DNA from 4 places in the Streptomyces sp. NPDC039424 genome. Region 2 is predicted to be linked to each of the others. Evidence: riboswitches for the same ligand, from Rfam matches in the RefSeq annotation. Region 2 holds a riboswitch; each other region holds the start of a gene.

Region 1 (3,553 bases), on a different contig from region 2:
ACGTCTGGCACGACCCGGAGGCGGCGGCGATCCTGCTGACCGCCGGGGTGCCGATCACCATGTACGGCCTCGACGTCTTCCAGCGGGTCGTGGTCCCCGGCACCGACGTACGGCGACTGCGGGCGAGCGAAGAGCCCGGCACCCGGCTGGCCGGCGAGCTGCTCGCGCACCGGCCCACCACCCAGGGCGGCCCCACCGAGGCGGAGGCAGCCGGCGGCCTGGGCGACGCGGGCGCGGTCTGCGCGGTCGCCGACCCGGCCGGCATCACCACCAGCCTGCTGCCCGTCGAGGTCTCCCTCGCCCCCGGCCCGACCCGGGGTCAGACCATCGTCGACCGCCGCCCGCGTCCCGGCGAGTCCGAGATCCATGAGGGCCACCGCGAACAGCCCCTGGTGGACGTGGCGTTGGACGTGGACGTGGACCGGTTCGTCAAGCTGTACCTGGAGACGGTCGAACGCTAGACGCGGCTCACTCCGAGGAGGCGGGGGCCGGTACCGCCCACCGCTCCTCCACCTTCGCGAGCCGCCAGTACGCCAGCGCCGCCGCCCACACGACGACGAACAGGCCGACGATGACATAGCCGACGCTGTCCAGGTTCAGGCCGGCGATCCAGCCGGTGAGGCCGTCGCGCAGGTCGAGCTTCTCGTGCAGGACGCCGACCAGTTCGATCGTGCCGATGAAGAAGGCGACGGCGATGGACAGGCCGGTGATGGTGAGGTTGTAGAACACCTTGCGTACGGGGTTGGAGAACGCCCACTGGTAGGCGAAGTTCATGAAGGTGCCGTCGAGCGTGTCGAACAGGCTCATACCGGCGGCGAACAGGAGCGGCAGGCACAGGATCGCGTACCAGGGCAGCCCGGCCGCCGCACCCGAGCCGGCCATCACCATCAGCGTGACCTCGGTGGCGGTGTCGAAGCCGAGCCCGAAGAGGAACCCGAGCGGGAACATCTGCCCGGGCCGGCTGATGGACTTGGTGAGGCGGCCGAGGATCCGGTTCATGAACCCCCGGGAGTCCAGGTGCTGTTCGAGCTCCCGCTCGTCGTACGTCCCCGCCCGCATCGCCCGGAACACGCGCAGGATGCCCAGCAGGGCGACCAGGTTGAGGGCGGCGATGAGGTAGAGGAAGGTGCCGGAGATCGTCGTACCCAGGAAGCCGAGGACCTGGTGGGTGCGAGAGCCCTCGTTCATCACCTTGCCGGCGAGCTGGGTGCCGCCCGCGATCAGCGCGGCCAGCAGCACGACCACGCTGGAGTGCCCCAGCGCGAACCAGAAGCCCACCGACACCGGCCGCTTGCCGTCCGCCATCAGCTTGCGGGTGGTGTTGTCGATCGCGGCGATGTGGTCGGCGTCGAAGGCGTGCCGCATGCCGAGGGTGTAGGCGGTGACGCCCAGGCCGATGCCGAAGGCCTTGGTGCCGACCTTGTAGTGCTCGGGGACGACGAGCAGGAAGAGGATCCCGAACGCGACGACGTGCAGGGCGACGATCACCGCCATCAGCCCTGCCGTTTTGAGGGTGTCCTCGCGCCGCCAGCGGAAAGCCGACGTGGATTCGGGCAGGGCCATCCGGTTCACGCTCCAGCACCTCGTGGATCACTTCGTGAGCTGCCGTGGCCGGTCTCCTGGCTTACGGGTCGTACGTCCGCCGTCCCTGCCTTCCCGGTCGTACGACCAGTGGCCCGGCGGGTGCCGGACGGGACGGGAACTCCCCGATCACAGTGGCGAGGGCCGCGTCGACATCGCATCGACTTCCCGAGCACCACGGCCTGATCACCGTAGGGGTGCGAGCGGTTTCCTGCATAGCTGCGTACCTGCGCAGGTATCGAAGATCACAAAACGGCGCCTGCGAGGATGAGGGCATGCATCTCGTCCCTGCCGACCGCGCGGACCGTCGCACCATCGACGGCCACCGGGTCTGCGACGCCATCGCCGCGATCGGCGAGCCCGGCCATGTGCGCACGTGGGCCGACCGTTTCGCCCTGCTCGCCGACCCCAAGCGCCTCGCGCTGCTGCTGGCCCTGCACCGCACCGGCCCGCTGGCCGTGTCCGATCTGGCGATCGCGACCGGAATGAACGACCCCGCCGTCTCGCAGGCCTTGCGGCTGCTGCGGGCGGCGGGGGTCGTGGAGGGGGAGAAGGAGGGGCGGGTGGTCAGGTACCGGGTGGTGGACACCGAGGTGCGAGGACTGCTGAAGCACTGCACCGCGGACGGCGGCTGACACCCGCTTACGGCATCAGCCCCGGGCGGTGCGCCTGCGCCTGGTGGCGACCACGATCACCGCGCCGCCCGCGAGGAGCACGGCGGCGCCTGCGGCGATGACGGCGGAGCCGCTGCCGCCACCGGTCTCGGCCAGGTCGCCGCCGCCCCCGTCGGGCGTCGGGGCCGCGGCCGGGGTGGACTCCGAGGCGGACGGGGTCGGGGTGGCCGACTCGGTGGGCGTGGACTCGGAGGCGCTCGGGGTCGGGGTGGCGGTCTCCGCGGCCGGGGTCGAGGGCTGGGCCGGGACGGACTCGGGGGCGGACGGGGTCGGCGTGGCGGTCTCGGTGGACGTGCAGTCCTTCGAACCGCCGTTCCAGGCCGCGATCAGCTTGTCCTTGATGACGGGGTGGTCCGGGCCCTTGGGCAGGTCGCCGTGCTCGAACCCGTCCTTGGCGTCGAGCTCGCCGTCGAACTTGACCGCGCCCCGATAGAGGTCGATCTGCGCGAAGCAGCCCGCGTCCGGTACCGCGATGTCGAGGGACTCGGTCTGGCCCGGCTTCACCGTCACGGAGTCGAAGTCCACGAAGATCTGCTCGCCGGAGGTGCCGAAGGAGGAACCGTGGGCGAGGTAGGAGGCCAGCGAGGCGGTGCAGGTGGAGGCGTCACCGGCGGTGCGGACCTTGATGTGGACCTTGCCGTCCTCGGTGGGCTTGAGGTTCTGGTCGTCGACCTTGACCGAGTCGTAGAAGCCGGTGCCGTCGAGCGAGAACTGGCAGCGGTCGGTCCCGGTCTCCGTGCCCGCGCCGGTGCCCGGCTTGTAGGTGCCGCCGGACTTCCAGCCGTCACCGCCGTCGTGGGCCCAGGCGCCGGAGGCGGCGGCGACGGAGGCCGCGCAGAGGGCGAGCGTCGCGGCGCCCGTCCCCAGCAGGCGGCGGGTGGTGACACGTCTCGCTATGGACATGTGTATCCCATCAGGATCTGAGACCTTCCCATGCGGAGAAGGCAGGGGGGAAGGCAGGAGAAGGCAGAGGAAACACCGGGCCCATTGGTCAGATGCGCCACAGCGTGTGCACATGGTGGGTCGACCGGCTGAACCCTGTCAACCTGCGCTGATGCAAGGGGAGTTCATGCCTCATCACAACTTCGACACACTGGGAATGATCTACTCCGCAGGGTGTGAAGTTTCGCTTTCCCGGCAATGTGGACAGGGATGCCCTTGTCGTCCTTCCCCAAGGGAGCCCACGTGACCGACCTTTCGTCCAGGAACCCCGACTGGTGGCGCCAGGCCGTCATCTACCAGGTCTACCCCCGCAGCTTCGCCGACGCCGACGGCGACGGGCTCGGCGACATCCGGGG
Region 2 (3,553 bases):
GTCGGGTAGAAGTTGATGTCGACGACCCGGTCGAGGAAGGTGACGGCGGTGCGGACGGTGGCGTCCAGCCGCTCCCAGTCGATGTCCTGGGCGGCCGGGTCGACGAACGCGCCGAGGTTGACCGACCCCAGGTTGCAGACCGCCGTCTCCCCGTCGTCGGTGACCTCCAGGATCTCCGTGCACAGGTTGGAGGAGTGGACGACGTGGCCCGGCTCGGCCGTCTGGTTGGCGGTGCGGTTGGCGGCGTCCTTGAAGGTCATCCAGCCGTTGCCGGTCTGCGCGAGGGTGCGCATCATCCGGCCGTACAGATCGCGGGCGGGGATGGTCTTCTTGGCGAGGCCCGCCGCCTCGGCCTTGCGGTAGGCGGCGTCGAACTCCTCGCCCCACAGGTCCACCAGCTCCGGCACGTCCGCCGGGGAGAACAGTGACCACTGCTCGTCGGCGTTGACGCGGCGCATGAACTCGTCGGGGATCCAGTGCGCGAGGTTGAGGTTGTGCGTACGGCGGGCGTCCTCGCCGGTGTTGTCGCGCAGCTCCAGGAACTCCTCGATGTCGGAGTGCCAGGTCTCCAGGTAGACCGCGGCGGCGCCCTTGCGCCGGCCGCCCTGGTTCACGGCGGCGACCGAGGCGTCGAGGGTCTTCAGGAACGGCACGATGCCGTTGGAGTGCCCGTTGGTGCCGCGGATGAGGGAACCGCGCGAACGGATCCGGCTGTACGACAGACCGATGCCGCCGGCGTGCTTCGAGAGCCGGGCGACCTGGTGGTAGCGGTCGTAGATGGAGTCCAGCTCGTCCTTGGGGGAGTCCAGGAGGTAGCAGGACGACATCTGGGGGTGCCGGGTGCCGGAGTTGAAGAGCGTGGGGGAGGAGGGCAGGTAGTCCAGGCGGCTCATCAGCTTGTAGAGCGCGGCGACCTCGTCCACCGAGCGGGAGGTGTCGTCCTCGGCGAGACCGGCGGCGACGCGCAGCATGAAGTGCTGGGGCGTCTCGACGACCTTGCGGGTGATCGGGTGCCGCAGGAGGTAGCGGCTGTGCAGGGTGCGCAGACCGAAGTAGCCGAAGCGGTCGTCGGCGCCGTCGTCGACCAGCGCGTCGAGGCGGGCCGCGTGCAGGCGCGCGAACTCGGCGGTCCGGTCGGCGATCAGGCCCTCGCGGTGGCCCACGGCGACGGACGAGGCGAAGGACGTCACGCCCTGGGAGGCGGCCTCGGCGCGGATGGTGAGGGTGAGCAGCCGGGCGGCCAGCCGAGAGTAGGCGGGGTCCTCGGAGATCAGGCCGGCCGCCGCCTCCGTGGCCAGCTCGCGCAGTTCCGCTTCGTCCGCGTGGGCGGACCGGCCGCGCAGTGCGGCGGCGGCGACCCGGCCGGGGTCGGCGTCCGGCAGGTCGGCGGTCAGCTCGGTCAGGGTCCGCAACAGCGCGGCACCGGGACCGTCGGACTCCACCGGGGCCGCCTCGGTCGCCTGGGTGGCTGAAGCCGGGTCGACTGGCGCGATGGTCACGTGAGGCACTCCCTCGCTCGGCGTGGGGCCTGGCGGAGGGCAGGGGGCAGCACGAGCGCACGCGGCGTCGCGTCCACCGGCCCACTCCACGAGGCCCGGACGTCATGGGCACCCGACCGGACGGCCGGGCGCGCTGTCGGCAGGTCCTCGGACTGACGCTCGACACCCGTATGCGGGCATACGGGCATGAGTACACCGTTGCGGGACAGTTCCGGATTCGCACCGGATTCCCCTGCGGCGACAGCGAGCATGAGCATACATCTAGTGCCGGGCTGCGGTGTCACCCCCAGATGTTGTGTTGCGTCGGCTTCATAGCGTCAACTCGTAGATGAGGAGAGTGATGTCGTCCAGGTGCCGGAGCGGGCTCCGGTCCCGCCCGGGCGAGCGGACGAGGCCGAGGCGTTCGCAGATGCGGTGGGCGGCGTGCGGGGCGCGTCGGGGTCCGCGTGGCCGGATCACGATGTCCGTGCGGCCGAGTGCGCGGGACGGGTACGACGACGGGCCGCCGGATTTCCCCGGCGGCCCGTCGCTCGCGTACGGCTCAGTGCGCGCTGCCCGCCGTGGCCGGCGGCAGTTCCACCTGGACACCCGGGTCGCCCGCGTCCGCCGTGTAGTCCTCCGGGCTGGTCTCGTCGACGCCCTCGGGGGCCTTGAGCGCCTTCAGGGCGAAGGTGAGGACCACCGCGACGGCCACGTTGAGCACGAACGCGGTCAGACCGATGTAGCCGATCTCGCCGATGCCCGGGATCTCCTTGGCGTTGCCGCCGAAGTGCTTTTGCGTCGGCGAGGAGATGCCGTACGCGGCGAGCGTGCCGTACACCATGCCGACCGCCCAGCCCGCGAGCAGCGCCCAGCGGTGGAACCAGCGGGTGAACAGGCCGCCGACCAGGGCCGGGAAGGTCTGCAGGATCCAGATGCCGCCGAGCAGCTGGAAGTTGATCGCGACCGTCTTGTCCATGGTCAGGACGAAGATCAGCGCGCCCACCTTCACCAGCAGCGACACGATCTTGGAGACCCGCGTCTCCTCCTTCGGCGTCGCGTCCGGCTTGATGAAGTCCTTGTAGATGTTGCGCGTGAAGAGGTTGGCCGCCGCGATCGACATGATCGCCGCCGGCACCAGCGCTCCGATGCCGATCGCCGCGAAGGCCACGCCCGCGAACCAGTCCGGGAACATGGTCTCGAACAGCTGCGGGATCGCCAGCTGGCCGTTGGTGACCTTCACCCCGGCCGCGATCGCCATGAAGCCGAGCAGCGCCAGCAGGCCCAGCATCAGTGAGTACAGCGGCAGGATCGTGGTGTTGCGGCGGATCACCTCACGGCTGCGCGAGGACAGGGTCGCGGTGATCGAGTGCGGGTACATGAACAGCGCCAGCGCCGAGCCCAGCGCCAGCGTGGCGTACGTCCACTGGCCCGTCGGGGCCGGCACCAGCCCGCCCGCGCCCGCTTCCGTGTACTTCGCGCCCGCCTTGGCGAAGATCTCGTCGAACCCGCCCAGCTTGATCGGGATGTAGATGATCGCCACGGCGATGACGATGTAGATCAGCGTGTCCTTGACGAACGCGATCAGCGCGGGCGCCCTGAGGCCCGACGAGTAGGTGTACGCCGCCAGCACACCGAAGGCGATCAGCAGCGGCAGGTCCTTCACGAACCAGTTGGTGTTCTCGCCGCCACCGACGCCCATCACGTCCAGCACCGCCTGGATGCCGACCAGTTGCAGCGCGATGTACGGCATTGTCGCCAGGATGCCGGTCACCGCCACCGCCAGCGACAGGCCCTTGGAGCCGAAGCGGCCCCGCACGAAGTCCGAGGTCGTCACATAGCCGTGCTTGTGCGAGACCGACCACAGGCGGGGCAGGAACGTGAAGATCAGCGGATAGACGAGGATGGTGTACGGCACCGCGAAGAAGCCGGCCGCGCCCGCCGCGTAGATCGCCGCCGGGACGGCGACGAAGGTGTACGCCGTGTACAGGTCGCCGCCGAGCAGGAACCAGGTGATCCAGGTCCCGAACGACCGCCCGCCCAGGCCCCATTCGTCGAGGCTGTGCTCGTCGTCG
Region 3 (3,553 bases), on a different contig from region 2:
GGCTGGTGGGACTGCCCTCCAGCTCCTCCCACGCCCTCATGGGCGGCCTGATCGGCGCCACCATCGCCTCGGCCGGCACGGGCGCCGTCCACGGCGACGCGCTCGTCACCAAGGTGCTGCTCCCGGCCGTCGCGGCCCCGGTGGTCGCGGGCCTGGCGGCGATGGTCGCCACCCGGTTCTCCTACGCGATCGGCAAGAACGCCGACGGCGAGGCCGCCCGCAAGGGCTACCGCGCCGGCCAGATCGCCTCGGCCGGCCTGGTCTCCCTCGCGCACGGCACGAACGACGCGCAGAAGACCATGGGCATCATCACCCTGGCCCTGATCGCCGGCGGCTCCATAGCCCCGGGCTCCAACCCTCCCACCTGGGTCATCCTCTCCGCGGGCGTGGCCATCGCGGCCGGCACCTTCCTCGGCGGCTGGCGCATCATCCGCACCATGGGCAAGGGCCTGACCGACCTCCAGCCGCAGCAGGGCTTCGCCGCCCAGACCAGCGCCGCGACGGTCATCCTGGCCTCCTCCCACCTGGGCTTCTCCCTCTCCACCACGCACTCGGTCTCCGGCTCCGTGATGGGCGCCGGTCTGGGCCGCAAGGGCGGCGTGGTCCGCTGGTCCACGGCGACCCGCATGTTCGTCGCCTGGGGGCTCACGCTTCCGGCCGCCGCCCTGGTCGGCGCGCTCGCCGAGAGCGTGACGGACCTCGGTGACTGGGGCACCGCGCTGGTGGCGGTCTTCCTGGTGGCCTCCAGCGCCGCGATCTGGAAGATCTCCCGCCGCGAGGTCGTCGACGCGGGCAACGTCAACGAGATCGAGGAACCCCCCGGCGTGGTGACCACCGCGATCGCCGTGGTCACCCCTCCCCCCACGGGCACCGTGACCGAGGACCTGACGGCCACCATCCCGTCCCCCGCGGCGCCCGTCGCCACCGCCGACCCGGCGACCCCGCCGGCCGCGGCCGTCTGACACCGAGACCCGGTCAACAAGAAAGCAGCTCCGATATGAAGATCGACTGGGCGGCCCTCGGCTCCGTCTTCGGTGTCAGCCTCGCGGTCACCGTCGGCATGGTGGCCCTCTTCACCCTCGGCATCACGGGTCTGTCCCGCCGCGAACGCGCCGCCGCGCAAGGCGACTCGGCCGCGCTCGCCGTCACCGGCGCGTACCTGTGCTTCGCGGCCTGCGCCGCGGCGGTGGTGTACGGCATCTACCTGATCATGGCCAAGGCCTGACCGAGGCCCGCAAGGCTCCTCCCCGCTCTGCGGGGAGGAGCCTTTTGGCGTTCGGTGTGGGCCTCAGCACACTGTCCCGTCGCAGGTCAACAGCGAGTTGACGGCCCTTCCGGGGCCGTGGTGGACTGCCGGGGCCATCTACGGCGGCAGGAGAGGAAGCCGGTGCGAATCCGGCGCGGTCCCGCCACTGTCACCGGGGTAGGAAGCCCCGGGAGCCAGGAACTCTCACCGCCGGTCTCGTCGAACCAGGGCGCGGACACCCTGAGTGAGGACATATCGCCATGCTCGCCTGCCGTTCGAGGTACCGCACCGGATCGCTGCCCGACCCCACGGCCGGCTGAGCCGATGCGTGCCGATCGCGTCTTCGCGTACGGCGCCGCCACCGGCCTCCTCGGCGACCACCTGCTCGGCGATCCCCGCCACGGGCATCCGGTCGCCGTGTTCGGGCGGGCCGCGGGCGCCGTGGAGCGGGTGCTGTGGCGGGACCACCGGGGATGGGGCGCGCTGCACACCGCGGTCTGCGTGGGCGGCGCCGTGTCGCTGGGGGCGCTCGCCGCATCCGCCGTACGTCCCTCCCGTACCGCCTCCGTCGCCCTGACCGCCGCCGCCACCTGGGCCGTCGTGGGCGGGACCTCCCTCGCGCGGGAGGCCCGGCGCATCGGGCGGGCGCTGGAGGCGGGGGACGTCGAGGCCGCCCGGGCGCGGCTGCCGCACCTGTGCGGACGGGATCCGCAGGCGCTCGACGCCGACGGGATCGCCCGGGCCGTCGTCGAGTCCGTCGCCGAGAACACCTCCGACGCGGTGGTGGGAGCCCTGGTGTGGGGGGCCGTGGCCGGGGTGCCCGGACTGCTCGGGTTCCGGGCCGCCAACACCCTCGACGCCATGGTCGGCCACAAGTCGCCCAGGTACCGGCGCTACGGGTGGGCCTCGGCCCGGCTCGACGACCTCGCGGGCTGGCCGGGAGCCCGGCTGACCGCGGCGCTGGCCGCCGTGGCCGGCGGCGACCCCCGGGGTGCCGTACGGGCCTGGCGGGCCGACGCGGCCAAGCATCCGAGCCCCAACGCCGGGCCCGTGGAGGCCGCGTTCGCGGGCGCACTGGGAGTGCGGCTGGGCGGGACGCTGTCGTACGCGGGGCGGGTCGAGCACCGGCCCGTGCTCAACGGCGGCGCGGGGCGCGCCGTCGCCACTCCCGACATCGAGCGGGCCGTACGGCTCTCCCGGCGTGTCGGCCTGCTCGCGCTCGGTGTCTGCGTCGCCGCGCGCACCGTCACGAAGGGACGTAGGTCATGAACGGCGGGCTGCTCGTCGCCGGCACCACCTCCGACGCCGGCAAGAGCGTCGTGACGGCCGGGATCTGCCGCTGGCTGGTGCGGCAGGGAGTCAAGGTCGCGCCCTTCAAGGCGCAGAACATGTCGCTCAACTCGTTCGTGACGCGCGAGGGCGCGGAGATCGGGCGGGCGCAGGCCATGCAGGCGCAGGCGTGCCGCGTGGAGCCGACCGCGCTGATGAACCCCGTCCTCCTCAAGCCCGGCGGTGAGCAGAGCAGCCAGGTGGTGCTCCTGGGCAAGCCGGTGGGCGAGCTGAGCGCGCGCGGCTACCACGGCGGGCGGCAGCAGCGGCTGCTGGGAACCGTGCTCGACTGTCTCGCCGAGTTGCGGGGCACGTATGACGCGGTGATCTGTGAGGGGGCCGGTTCGCCCGCCGAGATCAATCTGCGGCGGACCGACATCGTGAACATGGGGATCGCGCGCAACGCCCGGCTTCCCGTGCTCGTCGTGGGCGACATCGACCGCGGGGGCGTCTTCGCCTCCTTCTTCGGGACCGTCGCCCTGCTGTCGCGGGAGGACCAGGAACTGGTCGCCGGGTTCCTCGTCAACAAGTTCCGGGGGGACGTCTCGCTGCTGGAGCCGGGGCTCGACATGCTGCACGGGCTCACCGGGCGGCGGACGTACGGCGTCCTGCCGTTCCGGCACGGGCTCGGCATCGACGAGGAGGACGGACTGCGGGTGTCCCTGCGGGGGACGGTCCGCGAGTCGAACGTCGCCCCGCCGGTCGGCGAGGACGTCCTGCGGGTCGCCGTCTGCGCGATTCCGCTGATGTCCAACTTCACCGACGTGGACGCGCTGGCCGCCGAACCGGGCGTCGTGGTGCGGTTCGTGGACCGGCCCGAGGAACTGGCCGACGCCGACCTCGTGGTGATCCCGGGAACCCGGGGCACGGTCCGGGCGCTGGAGTGGCTGCGGAAGCGCGGGCTGGCGGACGCGCTCGTCAGAAGGGCCGCCGAGGGGCGGCCGACCCTCGGCGTCTGCGGCGGCTTCCAGATCCTCG
Region 4 (3,553 bases), on a different contig from region 2:
AGCGCGCCGGGCAGGCACTTCAGCAGCCGGGCCGGGTTGGCCAGGGCGTTCGCCGCGCCCACGCAGATGAGCAGGGTGGCCAGCTTCAGACCGTCGTACAGCGCGAAGACCAGCGCCTCCGCCGTCACCCTGCCGCCCAGGCGGATGCCCTGCGCCCAGTGCGGGAGCGGGACTTCGGGGAGGGTGACGATCACGTGCGTGCCGGGGACGGGGGAGCCGAGCGCCACCGCGAAGACCAGGCGGACGAGGAGGACGGCCAGGGCGAGTCGGGCGAAGGCGGTGTAGGAGCGGGACCAGGGGGCGGCCGTGCGGTGGGTGGCGACCACGTAGCCCGCCGTCGCTATGAGGAGGGCGAGCAGGAGGGGGTTGGTGGTGCGGGTGGCCGCGGTGCCGAGGCCCATGGACCACAGCCACCAGGCGCCGGGGTGGACACCCGCGGCGCGCGGCGCCCTACGCATCCCGGCGCCGCCGTGCCTGCCACAGCGCGGCTCCGCCCAGCAGCACGACGGCACCCGCGCCTGCCAGCAGGCCCACCGACGGACCGTGCTCCGGGTCGTCCTTCGCCTGGGCCGGCGCCTGGTCCGGCGCCGGGCGGGACCTCCCCTCCGCCACCTGCTCCCCGCACCCCTTCTCCGGATACCCCGCGATCGCACACAGCAGTGCGTCGGCGTCGTACCGCAGCGGCCCCGCCACCGAGGCCAGCGCGTCGGCGGCGGTCCCGTCGGAGGAGATGACCGCACAGGCCGTCCGGCGGGCGGGCGGGGTCTCGCCCGACGGCGCGTCCGCGGACGTACCGAAGTCGAGCACGAGCGCCACCCGCTTCCGGCCCGCCCGCGCGGGCGAATCGGCGCAGATCGAGTCGAAGTCCGCCGTACCGCGCGGGCGCGTCGCGTCGGCGGAGTCCGCACTCACCGCGAAGCGGAAGCCCTGGACGTCGCCGTCGGAGGGCCGGGCGGTCGAGGGGCCCTGCGTGGCGTAGGTCCAGTGGCCGCCGGTGCGCTCCCAGAAGGACCAGTACCGGTAGCCGGTGGCCCGCGCCTGACCCGCGAGCCCCACGCAGAGGAGGGCCGCCAGGAGCAGCGCCCCGGCACGGCGGACGGCGGTCACGGCTGCCGCGTCCTCTTGCGTCCGCTGAGCAGGAAGCCGATCCCGATCCCGCCGACGAGGCCGGTGCCGATGATCCACCAGATGCTCACCCCGGAGCCGTCCTCGTCCTTCTCGTCCTGCGCGGCCTTCGCCTTGGCCGTCTGCGGCGCCGGTCCCGTCGCGCCCAGGGCCCGCACCAGGTCCGTACCGCCGAAGTCGCGCGGGTCGGCGCCCATCGCGTGCGCGGCGAAGATCAGCTCGGCGTAGGCGGCGGGCCCGCTCTGCTTCGCCCACGGCACGCCGTTCTTCTCCAGCCAGGCGTACGGCTTCTTCGCCTGCTTCGTCCAGCCCCGCGCGGCGAGGGCGACGACCGCGTCGGCGGTGTTGCCGTAGTCCGGCTGGTCCTTGGCACCCGCGAGGGCGGACTTGAGGTAGCCGGTGTCGTGCGTCGCGTCCGACAGGTACGCGGCGCCGTTGCGGGAGATGTCCTGCGGGGTGAGCTGCTTGCCGGAGTCGGCGCAGACGTAGCCCTCCTCCGGCGCCTTCCCGGCCTTCGTCACGAAGCCCTTGCCGAGCGCGCCCAGCACCCCGGCGGCCGTCGCGTCCGCGTTGCCCACCAGCCTGCCCTTCTTGTCCGGCTGGTAGGCGAGGGCGCCCCCGTCGTCCCCCTCGCAGGAGATGGACCACTTGGCCAGCAGTTCGGCCGGGGTCCTGCCCTCGGTGCGCAGCCGCAAGGGATCCTCGCCGGCCACCGCGAGCGCGCCGATGACCAGGGAGGTGGAGTTCGTGTCGCTGGGCGAGCCCGGCGTGTAACTCCAGCCGCCGTCCTTGTTCTGCATCATCTTCAGCCAGGTCACCGCCTTGCGGACCTCGCCGTCGTGCTCGCCGAGCGCCTTCAGCGCCTGCACGGCGACGGCCGTGCTGTTGGTGTCGGTCTGGGCGTTGGTCGCCGCACAGGTCTTGGCGGGGTCCGGCCGGTAGGCGGCGAACCCGCCGTCCGCGCACTGCTGCCCCACCAGCCAGTCGACGGCCTTCGCGGCCGGCCGGACGCCCACGGTGCGCTGGGCGAGCAGCGCGAGGGACTGCCGCCACACACCGTCGTACTTCGGGTCCGAGCTGCCGTACAGCCCCGACGGAAGTGCCGTCGACGGGGAGGGGGACGGGGACGCGGCGGTGGCGGGCGCTGCGGCGGCCATCACACCGATGGCGGCCAGAGCCGCTGCGCTGCGGCGGACGTTCATGGTCGGCGACTGCCTCTCCCTGAAGCGGAGCGCGGGCAGCACGGGACACCCCGGGCGGCTCGGCTCCGTAGACCTCGACGGTGCCGTGCGCGGCGGGCCGCCGACGCACGTGAGCCGGTCAACGTCCCGTACAGGGCAGTCCGGCTCACCGCCCAGGGCGGTTCACGGTTGCGGGCCAGCGCCGGAATTGCACCGGCTTCCCCCCGTACGGGTGTGATGACGACGCGGTCACTCTACCCGCCCGTAACCCTGAGACTGAGGGACGGCTGTGAGCCGAGGATCACAGCATCGGCCCCTAAGGTCGCGGCATGACACCGACGGGGAGACCGCTCGGCCCGGGGCGGTCGGCCGAGGTGTACGAGATCGACGCCTCCGCCGAGGGCGCGGTGAGCGGTGATGATGTACGCGCGCGAGCACGGCTACCCGGTGCCCCTCGCTGAGCCCGGCGGAGGCGGGCGCGGAACTCGCCCGCCCGCTGCGGCGTCTGCACGTCCTGCCCGCCCGGGACCCCGCCCACCCCTGCGCCCGCGTCCGGCCAACGCCGAGAACGGCCCGCCCGGCCGATGTGGCGTTCCAGGCCCCGCCCGGACCGGCGTGCGCAGAGGTAACGCCCCGGATGCTGCTCCCCCATAGGCAGCACCCGGGGCGGGACAAGGCGCACCCTCCGGCTTCGCTGAGCGGCCTCGGAGTGTGACCTTGCGTCATGATCCTGTCGTGTTCAGGCCTCAACTGTCAACGATTGCTGCCTAATTCCGCAGCTGATGTTGTCATGCCTTCTCGACCGGCGGGCGACCCGGTAGCCTCGCGTCAGCTCAGCCACGGAACCGACGACACGCCCAGGGGGGACTTCGGTGAGTGACGCCTACGCCCCGCTTGCCGGCGTGCTGGAGCGCCTCGGCGAGCTCACCGGGCGGCCGGGGGGCCGGCTGCCGGAGGTCCTGGACGTGGCCGACCTGTCGTACCGGACGGGGATACCCGCCGACGTGGTCGCCCGACTGCTCGCGGGCGGCGCCGCACCCGAGATCGGGCTGGACGAACGGGTCCGGCAGCGGCTCGACTTCATCCGCGAGACCCGGCGCCGGCCCGACGGCAAGCGCTACTCGCTGGACGAGCTGGCCAGGATCGCGGGAACGAGCCGGCAGTGGCTGAGCGTGTGGCGCAAGAGCGGTATGCCGAGCCTCGAACACGCCGACCGGCTGCGCCGGTTCTTCGGGCTGCCCGCCGGA

What was found. A riboswitch is a leader RNA that binds a small molecule or an ion and turns the genes downstream of it on or off. The one in region 2 is predicted to bind cobalamin.
Region 1: another riboswitch for cobalamin. It lies ahead of nicT (Nickel transporter NicT); the one in region 2 lies ahead of ACZ7L0_RS05200 (ribonucleoside-diphosphate reductase subunit alpha).
Region 3: another riboswitch for cobalamin. It lies ahead of ACZ7L0_RS11015 (cobalamin biosynthesis protein); the one in region 2 lies ahead of ACZ7L0_RS05200 (ribonucleoside-diphosphate reductase subunit alpha).
Region 4: another riboswitch for cobalamin. It lies ahead of ACZ7L0_RS31260 (prenyltransferase/squalene oxidase repeat-containing protein); the one in region 2 lies ahead of ACZ7L0_RS05200 (ribonucleoside-diphosphate reductase subunit alpha).

Annotation. Positions count from the first base shown of each region.
Region 1 is NZ_JBVKAI010000005.1:357,618-361,170, forward strand. Features, by position in the region: gene ACZ7L0_RS15950 (nucleoside hydrolase) at 1-461, shown strand, start outside; gene nicT (Nickel transporter NicT) at 469-1,563, opposite strand; cobalamin riboswitch at 1,593-1,776, opposite strand; gene ACZ7L0_RS15960 (ArsR/SmtB family transcription factor) at 1,857-2,216, shown strand; gene ACZ7L0_RS15965 (LAETG motif-containing sortase-dependent surface protein) at 2,232-3,158, opposite strand; gene ACZ7L0_RS15970 (glycoside hydrolase family 13 protein) at 3,408-3,553, shown strand, end outside.
Region 2 is NZ_JBVKAI010000002.1:81,697-85,249, reverse strand. Features, by position in the region: gene ACZ7L0_RS05200 (ribonucleoside-diphosphate reductase subunit alpha) at 1-1,499, opposite strand, end outside; cobalamin riboswitch at 1,621-1,756, opposite strand; gene mctP (monocarboxylate uptake permease MctP) at 2,041-3,553, opposite strand, start outside.
Region 3 is NZ_JBVKAI010000003.1:606,052-609,604, reverse strand. Features, by position in the region: gene ACZ7L0_RS11025 (inorganic phosphate transporter) at 1-962, shown strand, start outside; gene ACZ7L0_RS11020 (hypothetical protein) at 998-1,225, shown strand; cobalamin riboswitch at 1,330-1,469, shown strand; gene ACZ7L0_RS11015 (cobalamin biosynthesis protein) at 1,571-2,515, shown strand; gene ACZ7L0_RS11010 (cobyric acid synthase) at 2,512-3,553, shown strand, end outside.
Region 4 is NZ_JBVKAI010000015.1:147,073-150,625, forward strand. Features, by position in the region: gene ACZ7L0_RS31250 (CbiQ family ECF transporter T component) at 1-458, opposite strand, end outside; gene ACZ7L0_RS31255 (SCO2322 family protein) at 451-1,107, opposite strand; gene ACZ7L0_RS31260 (prenyltransferase/squalene oxidase repeat-containing protein) at 1,104-2,327, opposite strand; cobalamin riboswitch at 2,467-2,590, opposite strand; gene ACZ7L0_RS31265 (XRE family transcriptional regulator) at 3,179-3,553, shown strand, end outside.